2 regions of the Azospirillum sp. P4_B5 genome follow, and region 1 is predicted to be linked to the other one. Evidence: predicted binding sites of a transcription regulator. Region 1 holds the regulator's gene; the other holds the start of a gene.

Region 1 (7,480 bases):
CCTGGCGGGACCCGGACCCGGAGGAGAAGCGCGCCCTGCTGGCCGATCTGGCCGAAATCGCCGCGGAGCACGGCATGGCGCTGACGCTGTGCACCCAGCCGGAGTTGGCCGGCGTCCCCGGAACGGCGCCGGCCCGCTGCGTCGACGCGCAACGGCTGTCCGACGTCGCCGGGCGGCCCGTCGCGGCCAAGGAGAAGGGCAACCGCCCCGGCTGCCTGTGCGCGGAAAGCCGCGACATCGGGGATTACGACACCTGTCCGCACGGCTGCGTCTATTGCTACGCCGTCGCCAACCGCAACACGGCGCAGCGGCGCTTCGCCGCCCACGATCCGGCGGGGGAGTTCCTGTTCACGCGGGAGCGGGCGGGATAAGGCCCCCGGCCCGCCGTCTCGACGCCTTCCCGGTTACGGGCAGACCTTCTTCACGGTCTCGACCAGCTTGTCCGGGTTGAAGGGCTTGACCAGCCAGCCGGTGGCCCCGGCCTCGCGGCCGGCGGTCTTCTTGGCGGGATCGGCCTCGGTGGTCAGCAGCAGGACGGGGGTCGCGCGGTTGAGCGCGCTGCCGCGGATGGCCCGGGTCAAGGCCAGACCGTCCATGCCCGGCATGTTCAGGTCGGTGATGATGCAGTCGAACTTCTGCCGGTTGACCTCCGTCAGACCGGCGCTGCCGTCCGCTGCCTCGGTGACGCCGTAGCCGGCGTTGCGCAGCGTGAAGGCGACCATGTCGCGGATGGTCTTGGAGTCGTCGACGGTCAGGATGGTCTTGGCCACGGGTCCGGTTCCCTGAATGAGCGGCGGCCTGGAACAGGCGGTTCATTGTGCGCCGCGATAATCCCAGATGCGAATAGGGGCCAGATGCGAATAGGGGATTGATCCGCCCGGCGCAAGTTCTTCGGTATCTTAGGATCAGCGGAAGGACGGCACCCGTGCGAAAAGCAGCGGCGCGGCAAGCCGAAGCCCCCGCGCCGCAAGACGTGCCGCCTGACCTGCGGAACGGATCGTCAGCATCCGTCCGAGGACGATCAGGCTTTCGTATCGACGTGCTGGCCGCCCATTTCGTGAGGACCGGCCTTGGCGACGCCCACCATGGCCTCGCGCAGCAGGCGGCCATGGATGGTGTAGCCGGGCTGGAGCACCTGCACGACGGTGCCGGCAGGCTTGCCGGTGTTCTCGATCTCGAACATCACCTGATGGAAGTTCGGGTCGAACAGCTCGCCGGTCGGGTCGATCTTCTTGATGCCCGCGCGCTCGAAGGCGGAGATGAGCTGGCGCTCCGTCGCCTCCACGCCGACGGAGAGGCTCTTCAGCACCTCGTCGTTCTCTCGGCCCTCGGCGGGAACGGCCTCCAGCGCGCGGCGCAGGTTGTCGGCCACGGTCACCAGCTCCTTGGCGAAGCTGGACACGGCGAACTTGCTGGCGTCCTCGCGGTCGCGCTGGGCGCGGCGGCGGGTGTTCTCCACCTCGGCCATCTGGCGCAGGAGCTGATCCTTCAGGCTGGCGACATCGGCCTCAAGCTGGGCCACGCGATCCCCGGCACCGGCGTCCATGGCCTTGTCTTGGGCGGCCTTGTCTTGGGCGGCCTTGTCTTGGGCGGCCTTGTCCTGGACGGCTTCGGTCTGCTCCACCTCGGCTTCGGCGGGCTTGTTCTGCTCTTCGCTCATGGCTCTCTCGTTGTCGTCTTGGGTCGTCGTCTGGTGGGAAATGGGTGAAGCATTGCCAAGGGCGTCACCCGACAAGGCGGCTGATGACCTTGGCTGTATAATCCACAAGCGGGATGATCCGGGCATAATTGATGCGGGTCGGGCCGATCACGCCGATGGCGCCGATCACCTGCTCGCGGCTGTTCTGGAACGGCGAGATGATCAGCGAACAGCCGGAATGGCCGAACAGCACATTCTCCGCGCCGATGAAGATCTGCACCCCGTCACCCTTCCCGGTGGCGTCGAGCAGGCGCAGCATGGTCTCCTTGGTCTCCAGCGCCTCGAACAGGGCGCGCACGCGCTCCAGGTCCGACAGGGCGGTGACGTCCTCCAGCAGCTTCGCCTGGCCGCGCACGATGAGCTGGCCGCTGTTCTGCCCGCCGCTGCCCGCCCAGGTGGCGAGACCGGCGGAGACCACGCGCTGCGACAATTCGTCCAGCTCGGTCTTCTGGTCCTCGATCTCGCGCAGCACGGCCTGCCGCGCCTCGTCCAGCGTGCGGCCGACCAGCTTCGCGCTGAGGAAGTTGGAGACCATCTGCAGCGTCGCGGCGGGCACGCCCACCGGCACCTCGATGACGCGGTTCTCGACCAGCCCGTCCTCGTTGACCAGCACGACCAGCGCCCGGCCGGGGGCCAGCGAGACGAACTCGATGTGCTTCAGCGGCCGGTCGGTCTTCGGCGCCACCACCAGCCCGGCGCAGTGCGACAGGCCGGACAGCAGGGTGGAGGCCTCGCCCAGCACGTCCTGCAGCGACCGCCCGGAGGAGGCGCATTTGGCCTCGATGGAACCGCGCTCGTCCTCGCTCAGGCTGCCGATCTCCAGCAGGCCGTTGACGAATAGGCGCAGCCCGGCCTCGGTGGGGATGCGGCCGGCGGAGGTGTGGGGGGCGTAGAGCAGCCCCTGCTCCTCCAGGTCGGCCATGACGTTGCGGATGGTCGCGGGCGACAGGGCCATGCCGAGCCTCCGCGAGATCGTGCGCGAGCCCACCGGCTCGCCGGTCGCCACATAGGCGTCGACGATCAGCCGGAAGATCTCGCGGGACCGTTGGTTCAGCTCGGTGATCATGGCGGGGCGGGAACCGGACGATGCTGTTGAAGCGCGAAGGCGGCGTCCCGAATTTAGGCAGGTGTCCGCGCCGAATCAACGTGCGCCCCGGTTGCGCGCTGGACGGCGGGGGCAGCGGGCGCTAGCTTGCCGCCGATTTCAACAGATTTGCGGATCATGCCCGATGCGTCCCTCCGGCCGCGCCCACGACCAGTTGCGCACCATTTCCCTTGAGCCCCATTTCAGCAAGCACGCCGAGGGGTCCTGCCTGGTGCGTTTCGGCGACACGCACGTCCTGTGCACCGCCAGCGTGGACGAGGGCGTTCCCCGCTTCCTGAAGAACACCGGCCTCGGCTGGGTCACCGCCGAATATGGCATGCTGCCGCGCTCCACCCACAGCCGCACCGACCGCGAGGCCGCCAAGGGCAAGCAGTCGGGGCGCACCCAGGAGATCCAGCGCCTGATCGGCCGCGCGCTGCGCGCCGTCACCGACCGCGCCGCCATGGGCGAGAAGCAGATCAAGATCGACTGCGACGTCATCCAGGCCGACGGTGGCACCCGCACCGCCGCCATCACCGGCAGCTTCGTCGCCCTGCATCTCGCCTTCCAGCATCTGATGCAGATCGGCGCCCTGAAGACCATGCCGCTGACCGACCATGTCGCCGCCGTCTCCTGCGGCATCTACAAGAACACCAGCGTTCTCGACCTCGACTACGCCGAGGATTCGACCGCCCAGGCCGACGCCAACTTCGTGCTGACCGGCAATGGCGGCATCGTCGAGGTCCAGGGCACCGCCGAGGAACGTCCCTTCAGCGAGCCGCAGTTCATGGAACTGCTGGCGCTCGCCCGCAAGGGCATCAACGAGCTGGTGGCCTTGCAGAAGGCGGCGATCGCGGTGAAGTAAAGGCGCGGTTGCGCATTGCCCCCTCCCTAACCCTCCCCCGCTTCGCAGGGGAGGGGAAATCGGCCCTCCCCTGCGAGATCGCGGCTCTGCTCGGCCCCTACGCCGCCTCCTTCGTGTCCGCGGGCGAGCTTGGCCTGCCCGAGCCGGAGGAGACGGGGACCAGCTTCGTCGCGAACGCCGAACTGAAGGCCCTGGCCGCCGCCAAGGCCGGGCATGTCGCGCTGGCCGACGACAGCGGGATGGTGGTGCCGGCGCTGAACGGCGACCCCGGCATCTACTCCGCCCGCTGGGCCGGTCCGGAAAAGGACTTCCAGATGGCCATGGGCAAGGTCGAGGACGGGCTGAAGGGCCAGGCCGACCGCCGCGCCTGGTTCGTCTGCGCCCTGTCGCTCGCCTGGCCGGACGGCCATGTCGAGACGGTGGAAGGCCGCTGCCCCGGCACGCTGGTCTGGCCGCCGCGCGGCGCGCATGGTTTCGGTTACGATCCGATGTTCAGGCCGGACGGCCACGACATCACTTTCGGCGAGATGGACCCGGCCAGGAAGCACGAGATGAGCCACCGGGCCGACGCCTTCCGCCAGCTTGTGGAGCGATGCTTCAAGTGATTCCTGATCCTGGCTTCGGGATCTACATCCACTGGCCCTTCTGCAAGGCGAAGTGCCCGTACTGCGACTTCAACAGCCACGTCCGCGACCGGGTCGAGCATGACCGCTGGCGCGCCGCGCTGGTGCGGGAGCTGGATCATTACGCGGACGCAACGCCCGGCCGCCGGGTCACCTCGGTCTTCTTCGGGGGCGGCACGCCGTCGCTGATGGAGCCGGCGACGGTCGGCGCCGTGCTGGAGCGCATCGCCGCCCGCTGGACGGTCGGCGACGACCTGGAAGTGTCGCTGGAGGCCAACCCGACCTCGGTCGAGGCCGGCAAGTTCCGCGCCTTCCGCGCCGCCGGGGTCAACCGCCTGTCGATGGGCATCCAGGCGCTGGACGACACCGCGCTGAAGTTCCTCGGCCGCCAGCACAGCGCGGCCGAGGCGACCGGCGCCATCGCGCTGGCCGCCCGGACCTTCCCCCGCTTCAGCTTCGACCTGATCTACGCCCGCCCCGGCCAATCCGTCGCGGCGTGGGAAGCGGAGCTGACCCAAGCGCTCGACCACGCGGTCGGCCATCTGTCGGTCTACCAGCTGACCATCGAGGAGGGCACGGCCTTCTTCCCCCTGCACGCGCGGGGCGATCTGGTGCTGCCCGACGAGGATCTGGCCGGCGACCTCTACGAGGCGACGCAGAGCCTGCTCGACCGCGCCGGGCTGCCCGCTTACGAGATTTCCAACCACGCCCGCCCCGGCGAGGAGAGCCGCCACAACCTGACCTACTGGCGTTACGGCGATTACGTCGGCGTCGGTCCCGGCGCCCACGGCCGGCTGACGCTGGACGGCGAGAAACTCGCCACCCGCGCCCACCGCGCCCCGGAAATCTGGCTGGAGCGGGTCGAGCGCGACGGCCATGGCGCCGCCGCGCCCGAACCCGTCGCCCGCGAGTCCCGCGGGTCGGAGCTGCTGATGATGGGGCTGCGCCTGCGCGAGGGGGTGGCCCGCGCCCGGCTGGTCGAGGAGACCGGCCGCGACCTCGACGGGCTGGTCGATCCCGCCGCGCTGGAGCGTCTGGTGGCCGGCGGTTTCCTGGAGGTTGGCAAGGACACGTTGCGCGCCACGCATGAGGGGCGGCAGCGGTTGAACGCCGTGCTGGGGGCTCTTCTCGCCTGACCGCAGGAATACCCGGAAACGTGGTGTGACAAAGGCGCCCAGTGCCCGGCGCGCCACGGAATCTTATACGCGCCTTTATAGATTTCCTGTGACTGTCGACCATCCTTGAGGTCCCGGCGAAGACAAGGGCAAACAAACCGCCGCTTGCCGGGACGCGGGACAGGGCAGACAGTTTCAGGCAGACATCCCATGATCCTCACGAGGCTTTCCATTCGGGCCAAGCTGTGGACGCTCGTCGTCGCGGCTTCGGTTGCATCCTTCGCCATCGCCGGCGCCGGCCTTTACCTCAACTACAACCGTATGCACGCCGACCGGCTGGAGACGCTGCACAGCATCGTGGAAACCGGGGTTGCCCTGGCCACCACGCTGGAGGCGGACGCCGCCGCCGGCAAGATCACCCGCGACGAGGCTCAGGCCCGCTTCAAGGCCGCGGTGGCCGGCATCCGCTACGCCGGCGGCAAGGAGTATCTCTTCGCCCACACCATGGACGGCTACGGCTTCGCCCACGTCAATGCCAAGCTGATCGGCGCCGACGTCAAGCCGCTGAAGTCGGCCAACGGCGTCCACATGATCGTGGAGTTCATCCGCATGGTCCGCGCCACCGGCGACGGCCTGCTGGAATACGACTGGCCGCGCACGGTCGGCGGCAGCGATCTGGCGGTGAAGCTGGGTTATGTCCGCGGCTTCGAACCGTGGAACATCTTCATCGGCACCGGCATCTTCATCGACGACATCCGGGCCGCCTTCCTGGACCAGCTGCGGACGCTGGCCTTCGTCATCCTGGCGCTGGCGGTGCCGGCCGTCGGCCTGATCGCCTGGGTCGGCACCGACATCAGCCGGGTGCTGCGCGGGCTGGGCGCCAAGATGCGGTCGCTGGCCGACGGCGACCTGAACACCCGCTTCCCCGAGGCGGAGCGCGGCGACGAGATCGGCGCCATGGCCAAGGCCGTTCTGGTCTTCCAGAACAACGCCCGCGACAAGCAGCGGCTGGAGGCCGAGCAAGCCGCGTCGGCCCAGCGCGCCGAGGAGGACAAGCACCGCGCCATGCTGGCGCTGGCCGCCAGTTTCGAGCAGAGCATCGGCGCCGTCGTCCGCACCGTGTCCGATGCGGCGGCGACGATGGAGGAGCGCGCGGCCGAGATGAGCCGCGCCGCCGCCCAGACCGACGAGTTGGCGACCTCGGTCGCCGCGGCGACCGAGCAAACCTCCGCCAACGTGCAGACCGTGGCCGCCGCGTCGGAGGAGCTGGCCGGCTCGATCCAGGAGATCAGCCGGCAGGTCGCCGAGTCGTCGCGCATCGCCGGCGAGGCGGTGACCCTCAGCGGGCGGGCCAACGACAAGGTTGGCGGGCTGGCCGAGGCGGTGCAGAAGATCGGCGCGGTCGTCCAGCTCATCAACGACATCGCCAGCCAGACCAACCTGCTGGCGCTCAACGCCACCATCGAGGCGGCCCGCGCCGGCGAGGCCGGCAAGGGCTTCGCCGTGGTGGCGAGCGAGGTCAAGGCGCTGGCCAACCAGACCGCCAAGGCCACGGAGGAGATCGCCGCCCAGGTCGCCAACATCCAGTCCGTGACCGGCGACGCGGTCGGCGAAATCCAGGGCGTGACCCAGGTCATCCTGCGGGTGAACGAGATCGCCACCTCCATCGCCTCCGCGGTCGAAGAGCAGGGGGCGGCCACCCGCGAGATCAGCCGCAACGTCCAGGAGGCGGCGGGCGGCACGCAGGAGGTGTCGGCCAACATCACCGGCGTCACCGGTGCGGCGACCCAGAGCGGCGCCACCGCCCGCGACGTGCTGGAGATGTCGCGCCAGCTCGGCCACCAGCTCGACACGCTGCACCGGGAGGTCGGAAGCTTCCTTCAGCAGCTTCGCGCGGCGTAAGGTGGGGTGAACGGTCCGGGAAAGGGGTTGGGATGCGCATCAGTCTGGTGGTTGCCGCGGCGCGCAACGGCGTGATCGGCCGCAACGGCACTCTGCCCTGGTCCCTGCCCGGCGACCTGAAGCGCTTCCGGGAGCTGACGATGGGCAAGCCGGTCCTGATGGGCCGGCGCACCTGGGAGTCACTGCCCCGCA
Region 2 (7,480 bases), on a different contig from region 1:
CCGTAGAGGGCGAGGCTGGTCAGGGCGTAGGCGGTGTCGCCGGGCTTCAGGGCCAGCGCCTTCGCCTGCCCCGACAGACCGGCGAAGAGTTGGCGATGGCCGGCGGTGACGTCGGGGAAGCTGTGGGCGATGCCCTTGTGGCAGTCGATGCAGGTCTTGCCGGCCTTCTCCGCCCCTTCCATGGCGCTGGCCGCCTTCGGTGTCTGCTTGTGGAAGTCCATGGCGCCGAAGGAATGGCAGTTGCGGCATTCCTGGCTGTCGGTCGCCCGCATGCGCTCCCATTCGCGGCGCGCCAGCGTGTGGCGCTTGGCCTCGAACTTCTCCTTGGTGTCGATGGAGCCGATGAGCCAGTGATACAGTTCGCCGGACGCCTGCACCTTGCGGATCACCTTGTGCGTCCAGTCGCGCGGGACGTGGCAGTCGGCGCAGGTGGCCCTTACGCCGGAGGCGTTCTGGTAGTGCGGCGAGGTCTTGTACTCAACATACACGTTGTCGCGCATCTCGTGGCAGGAGACGCAGAACTCCATGCTGTTGGTCGCTTCCATCGCGGTGTTGAAGCCGCCCCAGCCGACCACCCCGACGATGACGCCCACCAGACCGGCCAGCGCGAGCGCCCCAAAGCCGCCCGCCGTCTTCCATCCCCACCGCATGTCGATACCCTGAACACCCTGGCAATCTTCAACCCTCTCCCCCCGGGGAGAGGGTGCCCGCGAAGCGGGCGGTGAGGGGGTTGCGCGTGGCGGCACGTCCGACACAAGCGCACCCCCCTCACCCTAACCCTCTCCCCGGGGGGGAGAGGGCACCCAGCCCCGAACCGTCAGTCGAAGGGATGCGGCTTCGGCGTCTTGTCCGTGGACGGCGGCAGGATCGGCAGAGCGAAGCTCGGCTGGTCACCGGTCAGCGTCTTCAGGAAGGCGACGATCTTGGCGTTCTCGTCGGTCGAGAACTTCTTGCCCAACTGGATGCGGCCCATGACGTCCACGGCGTCGGACAGCGTCGCGGCCTCTCCGTCGTGGAAGTAGGGATAGGTCAGCGCGACGTTGCGCAGCGTCGGAACCTTGAAGTTGAAGCGGTCGGCCTCCTCCTTGGTCACCGCGATGCGGCCCTCGGCGGGGTTGTTGGTCTTGTAGGGCTCGACGACGCCCATCTTCTGGAAGGTGTTGCCGCCGGCGGCCGAGCCGTTGTGGCAGGCGGTGCAGCCCGAGTCCTTGAACAGCTCGTAGCCTTCCAGCTCGACGGTGGTCAGGGCCTTCTTGTCGCCCTTCAGCCACTGGTCGAAACGGGAGTTCGGCGTGACCAGCGTCTCCTCGAAGGCGGCAATGGCCTTGGTCACCTCCTCGATGGTGATCTTGGTCTCACCGAAGACCTCGCCGAATTCCTTCTGGTATTCGGGGATGGAGCGCAGCACCTCGACCGCCAGGGCGTGGGTGGAGCCCATCTCGCCGGGATTGGCGATCGGGCCGCCGGCCTGCTCCTGCAGAGTCAGCGCACGGCCGTCCCAGAACTGCGCGACGTTCAGGCTGGAATTCAGCACGGTCGGCGAGTTGATCGGACCCTGCTGCCAGTTGTGGCCGATGGAGGTCTTCAGGTTGTCGGTGCCGCCCATGGACAGGTTGTGGCACGAGTTGCAGGAGATGAAGCCGGACTTGGACAGCCGGGGATCGAAGTACAGCTTCTTACCGAGTTCAACCAATCCGGGATTGGCGATCTTCGCCGGCTCGATCGGCGAAATCGGTTCGTCGGCGGCGAACGCGGGCACGCCGAAGGTGGCGACGGAGGCCGCCAGCATGGCCGCGAAGGGCACGGCAGCACGCATGGACATCGCACTTCTCCCTTATCGAAGTTCTAATATTTTGGCTAATGCCTTGATGCAAAATGACAGTGGCATGGCCCCCTCTGGTGATACCAGTGACAGGCGTGTCGCGCGGCAACGTGTCGCATGTCCTTACACAAACTGTGGCCATTCAAAACAATCACCGGCGCCGGCATGAAAAAGGGGCGGCGGGACAACCCGCCGCCCCATTGGGACGATGCTCGAACAAAGACCTTTGGTTGCGCCTAATCGGCCGCCTGGCTGGTCATGCCGCCTTGCGCGCCGGACGGCATGCCCTTCACCACCTCGTCCACCGTGGCACGGTGGACCTTCACGGAGCCGGTCCACTGGCCCCAGGCCTTCGGGTCGATCGTGTCGCCGTTCTTGCCCAGCGCCTTCAGCCGCTTCTGGTCCTCGTCGGTCAGCACCTGCTTGGGCAGGGGGGCCAAGCCGGCGACGTCGGCGGCGGTCATGCCCAGCATGCCGGCGACCCGGCTGCCGTAATCGTCATGGATCAGGAAGAAGTGCCAGAGCATCCGCTCCTGGACGTCGCGTTCGCACTGGCCGAGCAGCGTGCCCATGTTCAGGACCAGATCGTCGCGTTCCCAATCCATCATGGTGCAGTAGCGGCCCCGCGCCTGGACGTAGTCGTTGCGGCGCTCGATCACGCTGCGGGTCAGGCGGCCGTGGATTTCCGGCGGGTTGTTCGGCTCCTCCCGCTGGGCTTCACTCAGGCCGTTGTGGATGGACGGCTCGAAATTGACGTGCGGGTTCTGCCCCGGCGCCAGATCGCGCTGGTAGGACATCTGCCCGCCCGACAGGTTGGTGGCGACTGGCGCGTTCTTGGCTTGGTTGATCGGCAACTGCTGATAGTTGGGGCCAACCCGGTAGCGCTGCGTGTCGGAGTAGGAGAAGGTCCGCCCGACCAGCATCTTGTCGTCCGAGAAATCCAGCCCGTCGACCAGCACGCCGGTGCCCATGGCGATCTGTTCGTTCTCGTTGAAGACGTCCTCGACGTTGCGGTTCAGCGTCATGACGCCGACGTGGCGCAGCGGGAAGTCCGACTCGGGCCAGATCTTGGTGTCGTCCAGCGGGTCCCACTCCAGTTCGGGATGGTCGTGGTCCTCCATGATCTGGACATACACATCCCACTGCGGGTAGTCGCCCCGGTCGATGGCCTCGTAGAGGTCCTTGGAGGCGGAGCCGAGATCCTGCCCCTGCACCTTCGCCGCCTCCTCCGCCGTCAGCGAGGCGACACCGCAGCGCGGGTGGAAGTGGTACTTGACCAGCACCGTGTCGCCGTTGGCGTTCACCATCTTGTAGGTGTTCACGCCGAAGCCTTCCATGTGCCGGTAGTTCGCCGGAATCCCGCGCGGGCTGAACAGATGAGTCAGCATGTGCATGGATTCGGGCGTCTGGCTCATGAAGTCGAAGATGCGGTTTGGCTCCTGCCGGAAGGTCACCGGATCGGGCTTCAGCGAATGGATGACGTCCGGGAACTTGATGGCGTCGCGGATGAAGAAGACCGGCAGGTTGTTGCCGACCAGATCCCAGTTGCCGTCCTCGGTGTAGAATTTCACCGCGAAGCCGCGCGGGTCGCGTGCCACCTCCGACGAATCGCGCCCGCCGATGACGGTGGAGAAGCGGATGGCCAGCGGGGTCTTCTTGCCGGCTTGGCCGAACAGCTTGGCCCGGGTGTAGGTGGAGGCCGGCTCGTCGCCGATCTTGCCGGTGGCCTCGAACTCGCCGTAGCAGACGAAGCCGCGGGCGTGGACCACGCGCTCCGGAATACGCTCGCGGTCGAAGTGGGTGATCTTCTCCAGAAACTGGTAATTCTCCAGCGTCGCCGGACCGCGGGCTCCCACGGTGCGCTGGGATTGGTTGTTGGTGATCGGGTGGCCCTGACGGTTGGTCAGAGTCTTCGATTGGTCATCCATCGCTTTCTCCCTGAACAGCAAGCCGTGCCGGCGCACCTCTGGGGCGTCCGGTTGGGAGGTCAACGTCCTCAAGTTTGGAAGCGTTCCAAACTAAAACGCCGGCCGGCGGCACCCTGTCCGTCAGGGAGATGCCCAAACGGAAAAGGGCGGCCCCGAGGGACCGCCCTTTCCGCAAACGTGCTGGGAAACGCGGGCTATCAGAAGCCCATGCCGCCCATGTCGTCCATGCCACCCGGCATGCCGGCCGGAGCAGCCTTCTTCTCCGGCTTCTCGGCGATCATCGCCTCGGTGGTGATCAGCAGGCCGGCGATCGAGGCCGCGTCCTGCAGGGCGGTGCGAACCACCTTCACCGGGTCGATGATGCCGGCGGCGACCAGATCGGTGAACTCACCCTTCTGAGCGTCGTAGCCGAAGTTGGCGTCGTTCTGGTCCAGCAGCTTGCCGACCACGATCGAACCGTCGGTGCCCGCGTTGTAGGCGATCTGACGGACCGGGGCCTGCAGGGCGCGGCGGATGATCTCGATGCCGACGCGCTGCTCGTCGTTGATCGGCTTCAGGGCGTCGAGCGCCTTGGTGGCGTACAGCAGGGCCGAGCCGCCGCCGGCGACGACACCCTCTTCCACCGCGGCGCGGGTGGCGTGCATGGCGTCGTCAACGCGATCCTTGCGCTCCTTCACCTCGACCTCGGTGGCGCCGCCGACGCGGATGACGGCAACGCCGCCGGCCAGCTTCGCCAGACGCTCCTGCAGCTTCTCGCGGTCGTAGTCCGAGGTGGTCTCCTCGACCTGCGCCTTGATCTGGCCGATGCGGGCCTGGATGTCCTCGGCCGAGCCGGCGCCGTCGACGATGGTGGTGTTCTCCTTGGAGATCACGACCTTCTTGGCGGTGCCCAGCATGTCGATGGTGACGTTCTCGAGCTTGATGCCGAGATCCTCGGAGATGACCTGGCCGCCGGTCAGGATGGCCATGTCCTCCAGCATCGCCTTGCGGCGGTCACCGAAGCCCGGGGCCTTCACGGCGGCGACCTTCAGGCCGCCACGCAGCTTGTTCACGACCAGGGTCGCCAGGGCTTCGCCCTCGACGTCCTCGGCGATGATCAGCAGCGGACGCGAGGACTGCACGACGGCCTCGAGGACCGGCAGCAGGGCCTGCAGACCCGACAGCTTCTTCTCGTGCAGCAGGATGAACGGGTTTTCGAGGTCCGCGATCATCTTGTCGGCGTTGGTGATGAAGTACGGCGACAGATAGCCGCGGTCGAACTGCATACCCTCGACGACGTCCAGCTCGGTCTCCAGGCTCTTGGCCTCTTCCACCGTGATGACGCCCTCGTTGCCGACCTTCTCCATGGCCAGGGCGATCATCTTGCCGATCTCGACTTCGCCGTTGGCGGAGATGGTGCCGACCTGGGCGATCTCGTCGTTGGTCGTCACCTTCTTGGCGCGGCCGCGGATGTCGTTCACGACGGTCTCGACGGCGAGGTCGATGCCGCGCTTCAGATCCATCGGGTTCATGCCGGCGGCCACCGACTTCACGCCCTCGCGGACGATGGCCTGGGCCAGAACGGTCGCCGTGGTGGTGCCGTCGCCGGCCAGGTCGTTCGTCTTCGACGCGACCTCACGCACCATCTGGGCGCCCATGTTCTCGAACTTGTCCGACAGCTCGATTTCCTTGGCGACCGAGACGCCGTCCTTGGTGATGCGCGGAGCGCCGAAGGACTTCTCGATCACGACGTTGCGGCCCTTCGGACCCAGCGTCACCTTCACGGCGTCGGCGAGGATGTCCACACCGCGCAGCATCTTCTCACGCGCGGCGGCGGAGAACTTAACTTCCTTGGCAGCCATTGCTCACTTCCTTGAAATTCGGGGGGTTGGATCGCTCGGCGCGGGCGGAGGCTCAGGCCTCGACGACGCCCATGATGTCGGATTCCTTCATGATCAGGAAATCCTCGCCCTCGATCTTCACCTCGGTGCCCGACCACTTGCCGAACAGGATGCGGTCGCCGGCCTTCACGTCGAGCGCAACGACCTTGCCGCTCTCGTCACGGGCGCCCGGACCCACCGCGATGACCTGGCCCTCCTGGGGCTTCTCCTTCGCGGTGTCGGGGATGATGATCCCGCCCTTGGTCTTGGTGTCGGACTCCAGACGCTTGACGACGACGCGGTCGTGCAGCGGACGGAACTTCATGGGGATGCCTCCAGGATCAAGGCTTATTGAAAGGATTGGCGCCGGGCTCGGGGCTGTTAGCACTCTCCCCCGGCGAGTGCCAGACAGCTAATCGAGCTGCGGTTTCGATTCAAGAGGGTCGTTGCGGCAATCGGTGCGATTCCTGGCAGCAGTCACCATGAATTGCTGCTAATGCATTGAAAAAGAAGAAAAATTTTTGTTGCCTGCCGCAGCCGCGAACGGCACACTTTCACAAAAGAATCACGAAGGCACAGCGCGAGGACGCCACCGGTTCCACCATCACGGAGGCAGAGCATGGCCAGTCTGGGGCTTCAGCTTCGCGATTACCGCCTGACCACGGCGGAGATTCTGTACCACATGCCGGACCACCCGCACCTGCTGCAGAGCTATCTCTGGCAGGAGTTGGACCTCGCCCCCGGCTACCCGGTGCTGCGCCGGTTCCTGGATTTCTGGCAGGCCAACCTGGACGGCAGGCTGCATTCGGTGAAGTTGGCGACCAACCGCCTGATCACACCGGTGGAGGCTCGCGCGGTGGCCGCGGAGTTCCGCTGGAACTGACACCCGGCCAAGCCTTCATCCGACGCGGGTGAATGTGAAAAAATAAACCATTTTTAGGCGTTTATTGCTTCGGATACCCTCCCCAAAGCACGAACCGATCGTGCCGATGCACGTTCACGACACGCTGGGGAAGACGAACATGACGACGCCGGTTTGCGAAGAAGCGGTCAATCTTGTGAAGCATTTCGAGGGTCTTTACCTCAAGGCCTACCTGTGCCCGGCGGGGGTGCCGACCATCGGCTACGGCCACACCGCCGGGGTCGAGCTGGGGCAGAGCATTTCCTCCGCCCAGGCCGACGATTTCCTGAAGTCGGACCTGACCTCCGCCGCCGCCCAGGTGGACAAGCTGGTCACCGTCGCGCTGAACCCGGACCAGCGCGGCGCGCTGGCCTCCTTCGTCTTCAACCTGGGGGCCGGCAGCCTGCAATGCTCGACCCTGCTGCGCCTGCTGAACCAGGGCGATTACGAAGGTGCCGCCGGCCAGTTCGGCCGCTGGGTCTACGCCACGGTCAACGGCGTCAAGACGCAGCTTCCGGGTCTGGTGAAGCGCCGCGCCGCCGAAGCCGACCTGTTCGAAAGCTCCACCACGCCGCTGCCCCAGGCGGCGGTCAGCACCGCCACGGGCGCGTGATCGTTCCCGATTCCCCCCTCTCCCGCCCCGGGAGAGGGAGGGACCCGCCGCAAAGCGGTGGGAGGGTGAGGGTACCATCAAGATTCAATGATCCATTCTCGGCGGTACCCTCACCCACCCGCTTCGCGGGCACCCTCTCCCGGGGCGGGAGAGGGAATGATATCCACCTCACCCCTTCCGCTGGCCGGTCAGCCGCAGGCCGCGGTCGATCCATTGGGCGGTCAGCTTTTCCTGGACGGCGTTCTGGCGCAGCCGCTGGTTCAGGTTGGCGAAATCCACGCGGTCCAGGCTCTGATCCTGGTTGAAGCAGGAGAAGACCACCGTCTCCTCCCCCGTCGCCGGGTCGGTGTGCCGTTG

Evidence for each region. The regulator HrcA, encoded in region 1, represses chaperone genes, less so after heat shock. The targets are predictions, from matches to a motif close to GTTAGCACTCNCCNNNGGNGAGTGCTAAC.
Region 2: a site for HrcA is predicted at 5,990-6,018, ahead of groES (co-chaperone GroES). Genes of this name have one in related genera too.

Annotation. Positions count from the first base shown of each region.
Region 1 is NZ_JBFUHT010000044.1:37,748-45,227, forward strand. Features, by position in the region: gene AC1DVI_RS25945 (DUF1848 domain-containing protein) at 1-371, shown strand, start outside; gene AC1DVI_RS25950 (response regulator) at 405-770, opposite strand; gene grpE (nucleotide exchange factor GrpE) at 1,022-1,660, opposite strand; gene hrcA (heat-inducible transcriptional repressor HrcA) at 1,725-2,765, opposite strand; gene rph (ribonuclease PH) at 2,929-3,648, shown strand; gene AC1DVI_RS25970 (non-canonical purine NTP pyrophosphatase) at 3,663-4,253, shown strand; gene hemW (radical SAM family heme chaperone HemW) at 4,241-5,407, shown strand; gene AC1DVI_RS25980 (methyl-accepting chemotaxis protein) at 5,597-7,288, shown strand; gene AC1DVI_RS25985 (dihydrofolate reductase) at 7,321-7,480, shown strand, end outside.
Region 2 is NZ_JBFUHT010000025.1:13,458-20,937, forward strand. Features, by position in the region: gene AC1DVI_RS19425 (NapC/NirT family cytochrome c) at 1-650, opposite strand, end outside; gene AC1DVI_RS19430 (cytochrome-c peroxidase) at 818-1,822, opposite strand; gene AC1DVI_RS19435 (catalase) at 2,059-3,750, opposite strand; gene groL (chaperonin GroEL) at 3,948-5,591, opposite strand; gene groES (co-chaperone GroES) at 5,644-5,934, opposite strand; gene AC1DVI_RS19450 (usg protein) at 6,229-6,492, shown strand; gene AC1DVI_RS19455 (lysozyme) at 6,632-7,123, shown strand; gene AC1DVI_RS19460 (pyridine nucleotide-disulfide oxidoreductase) at 7,292-7,480, opposite strand, start outside.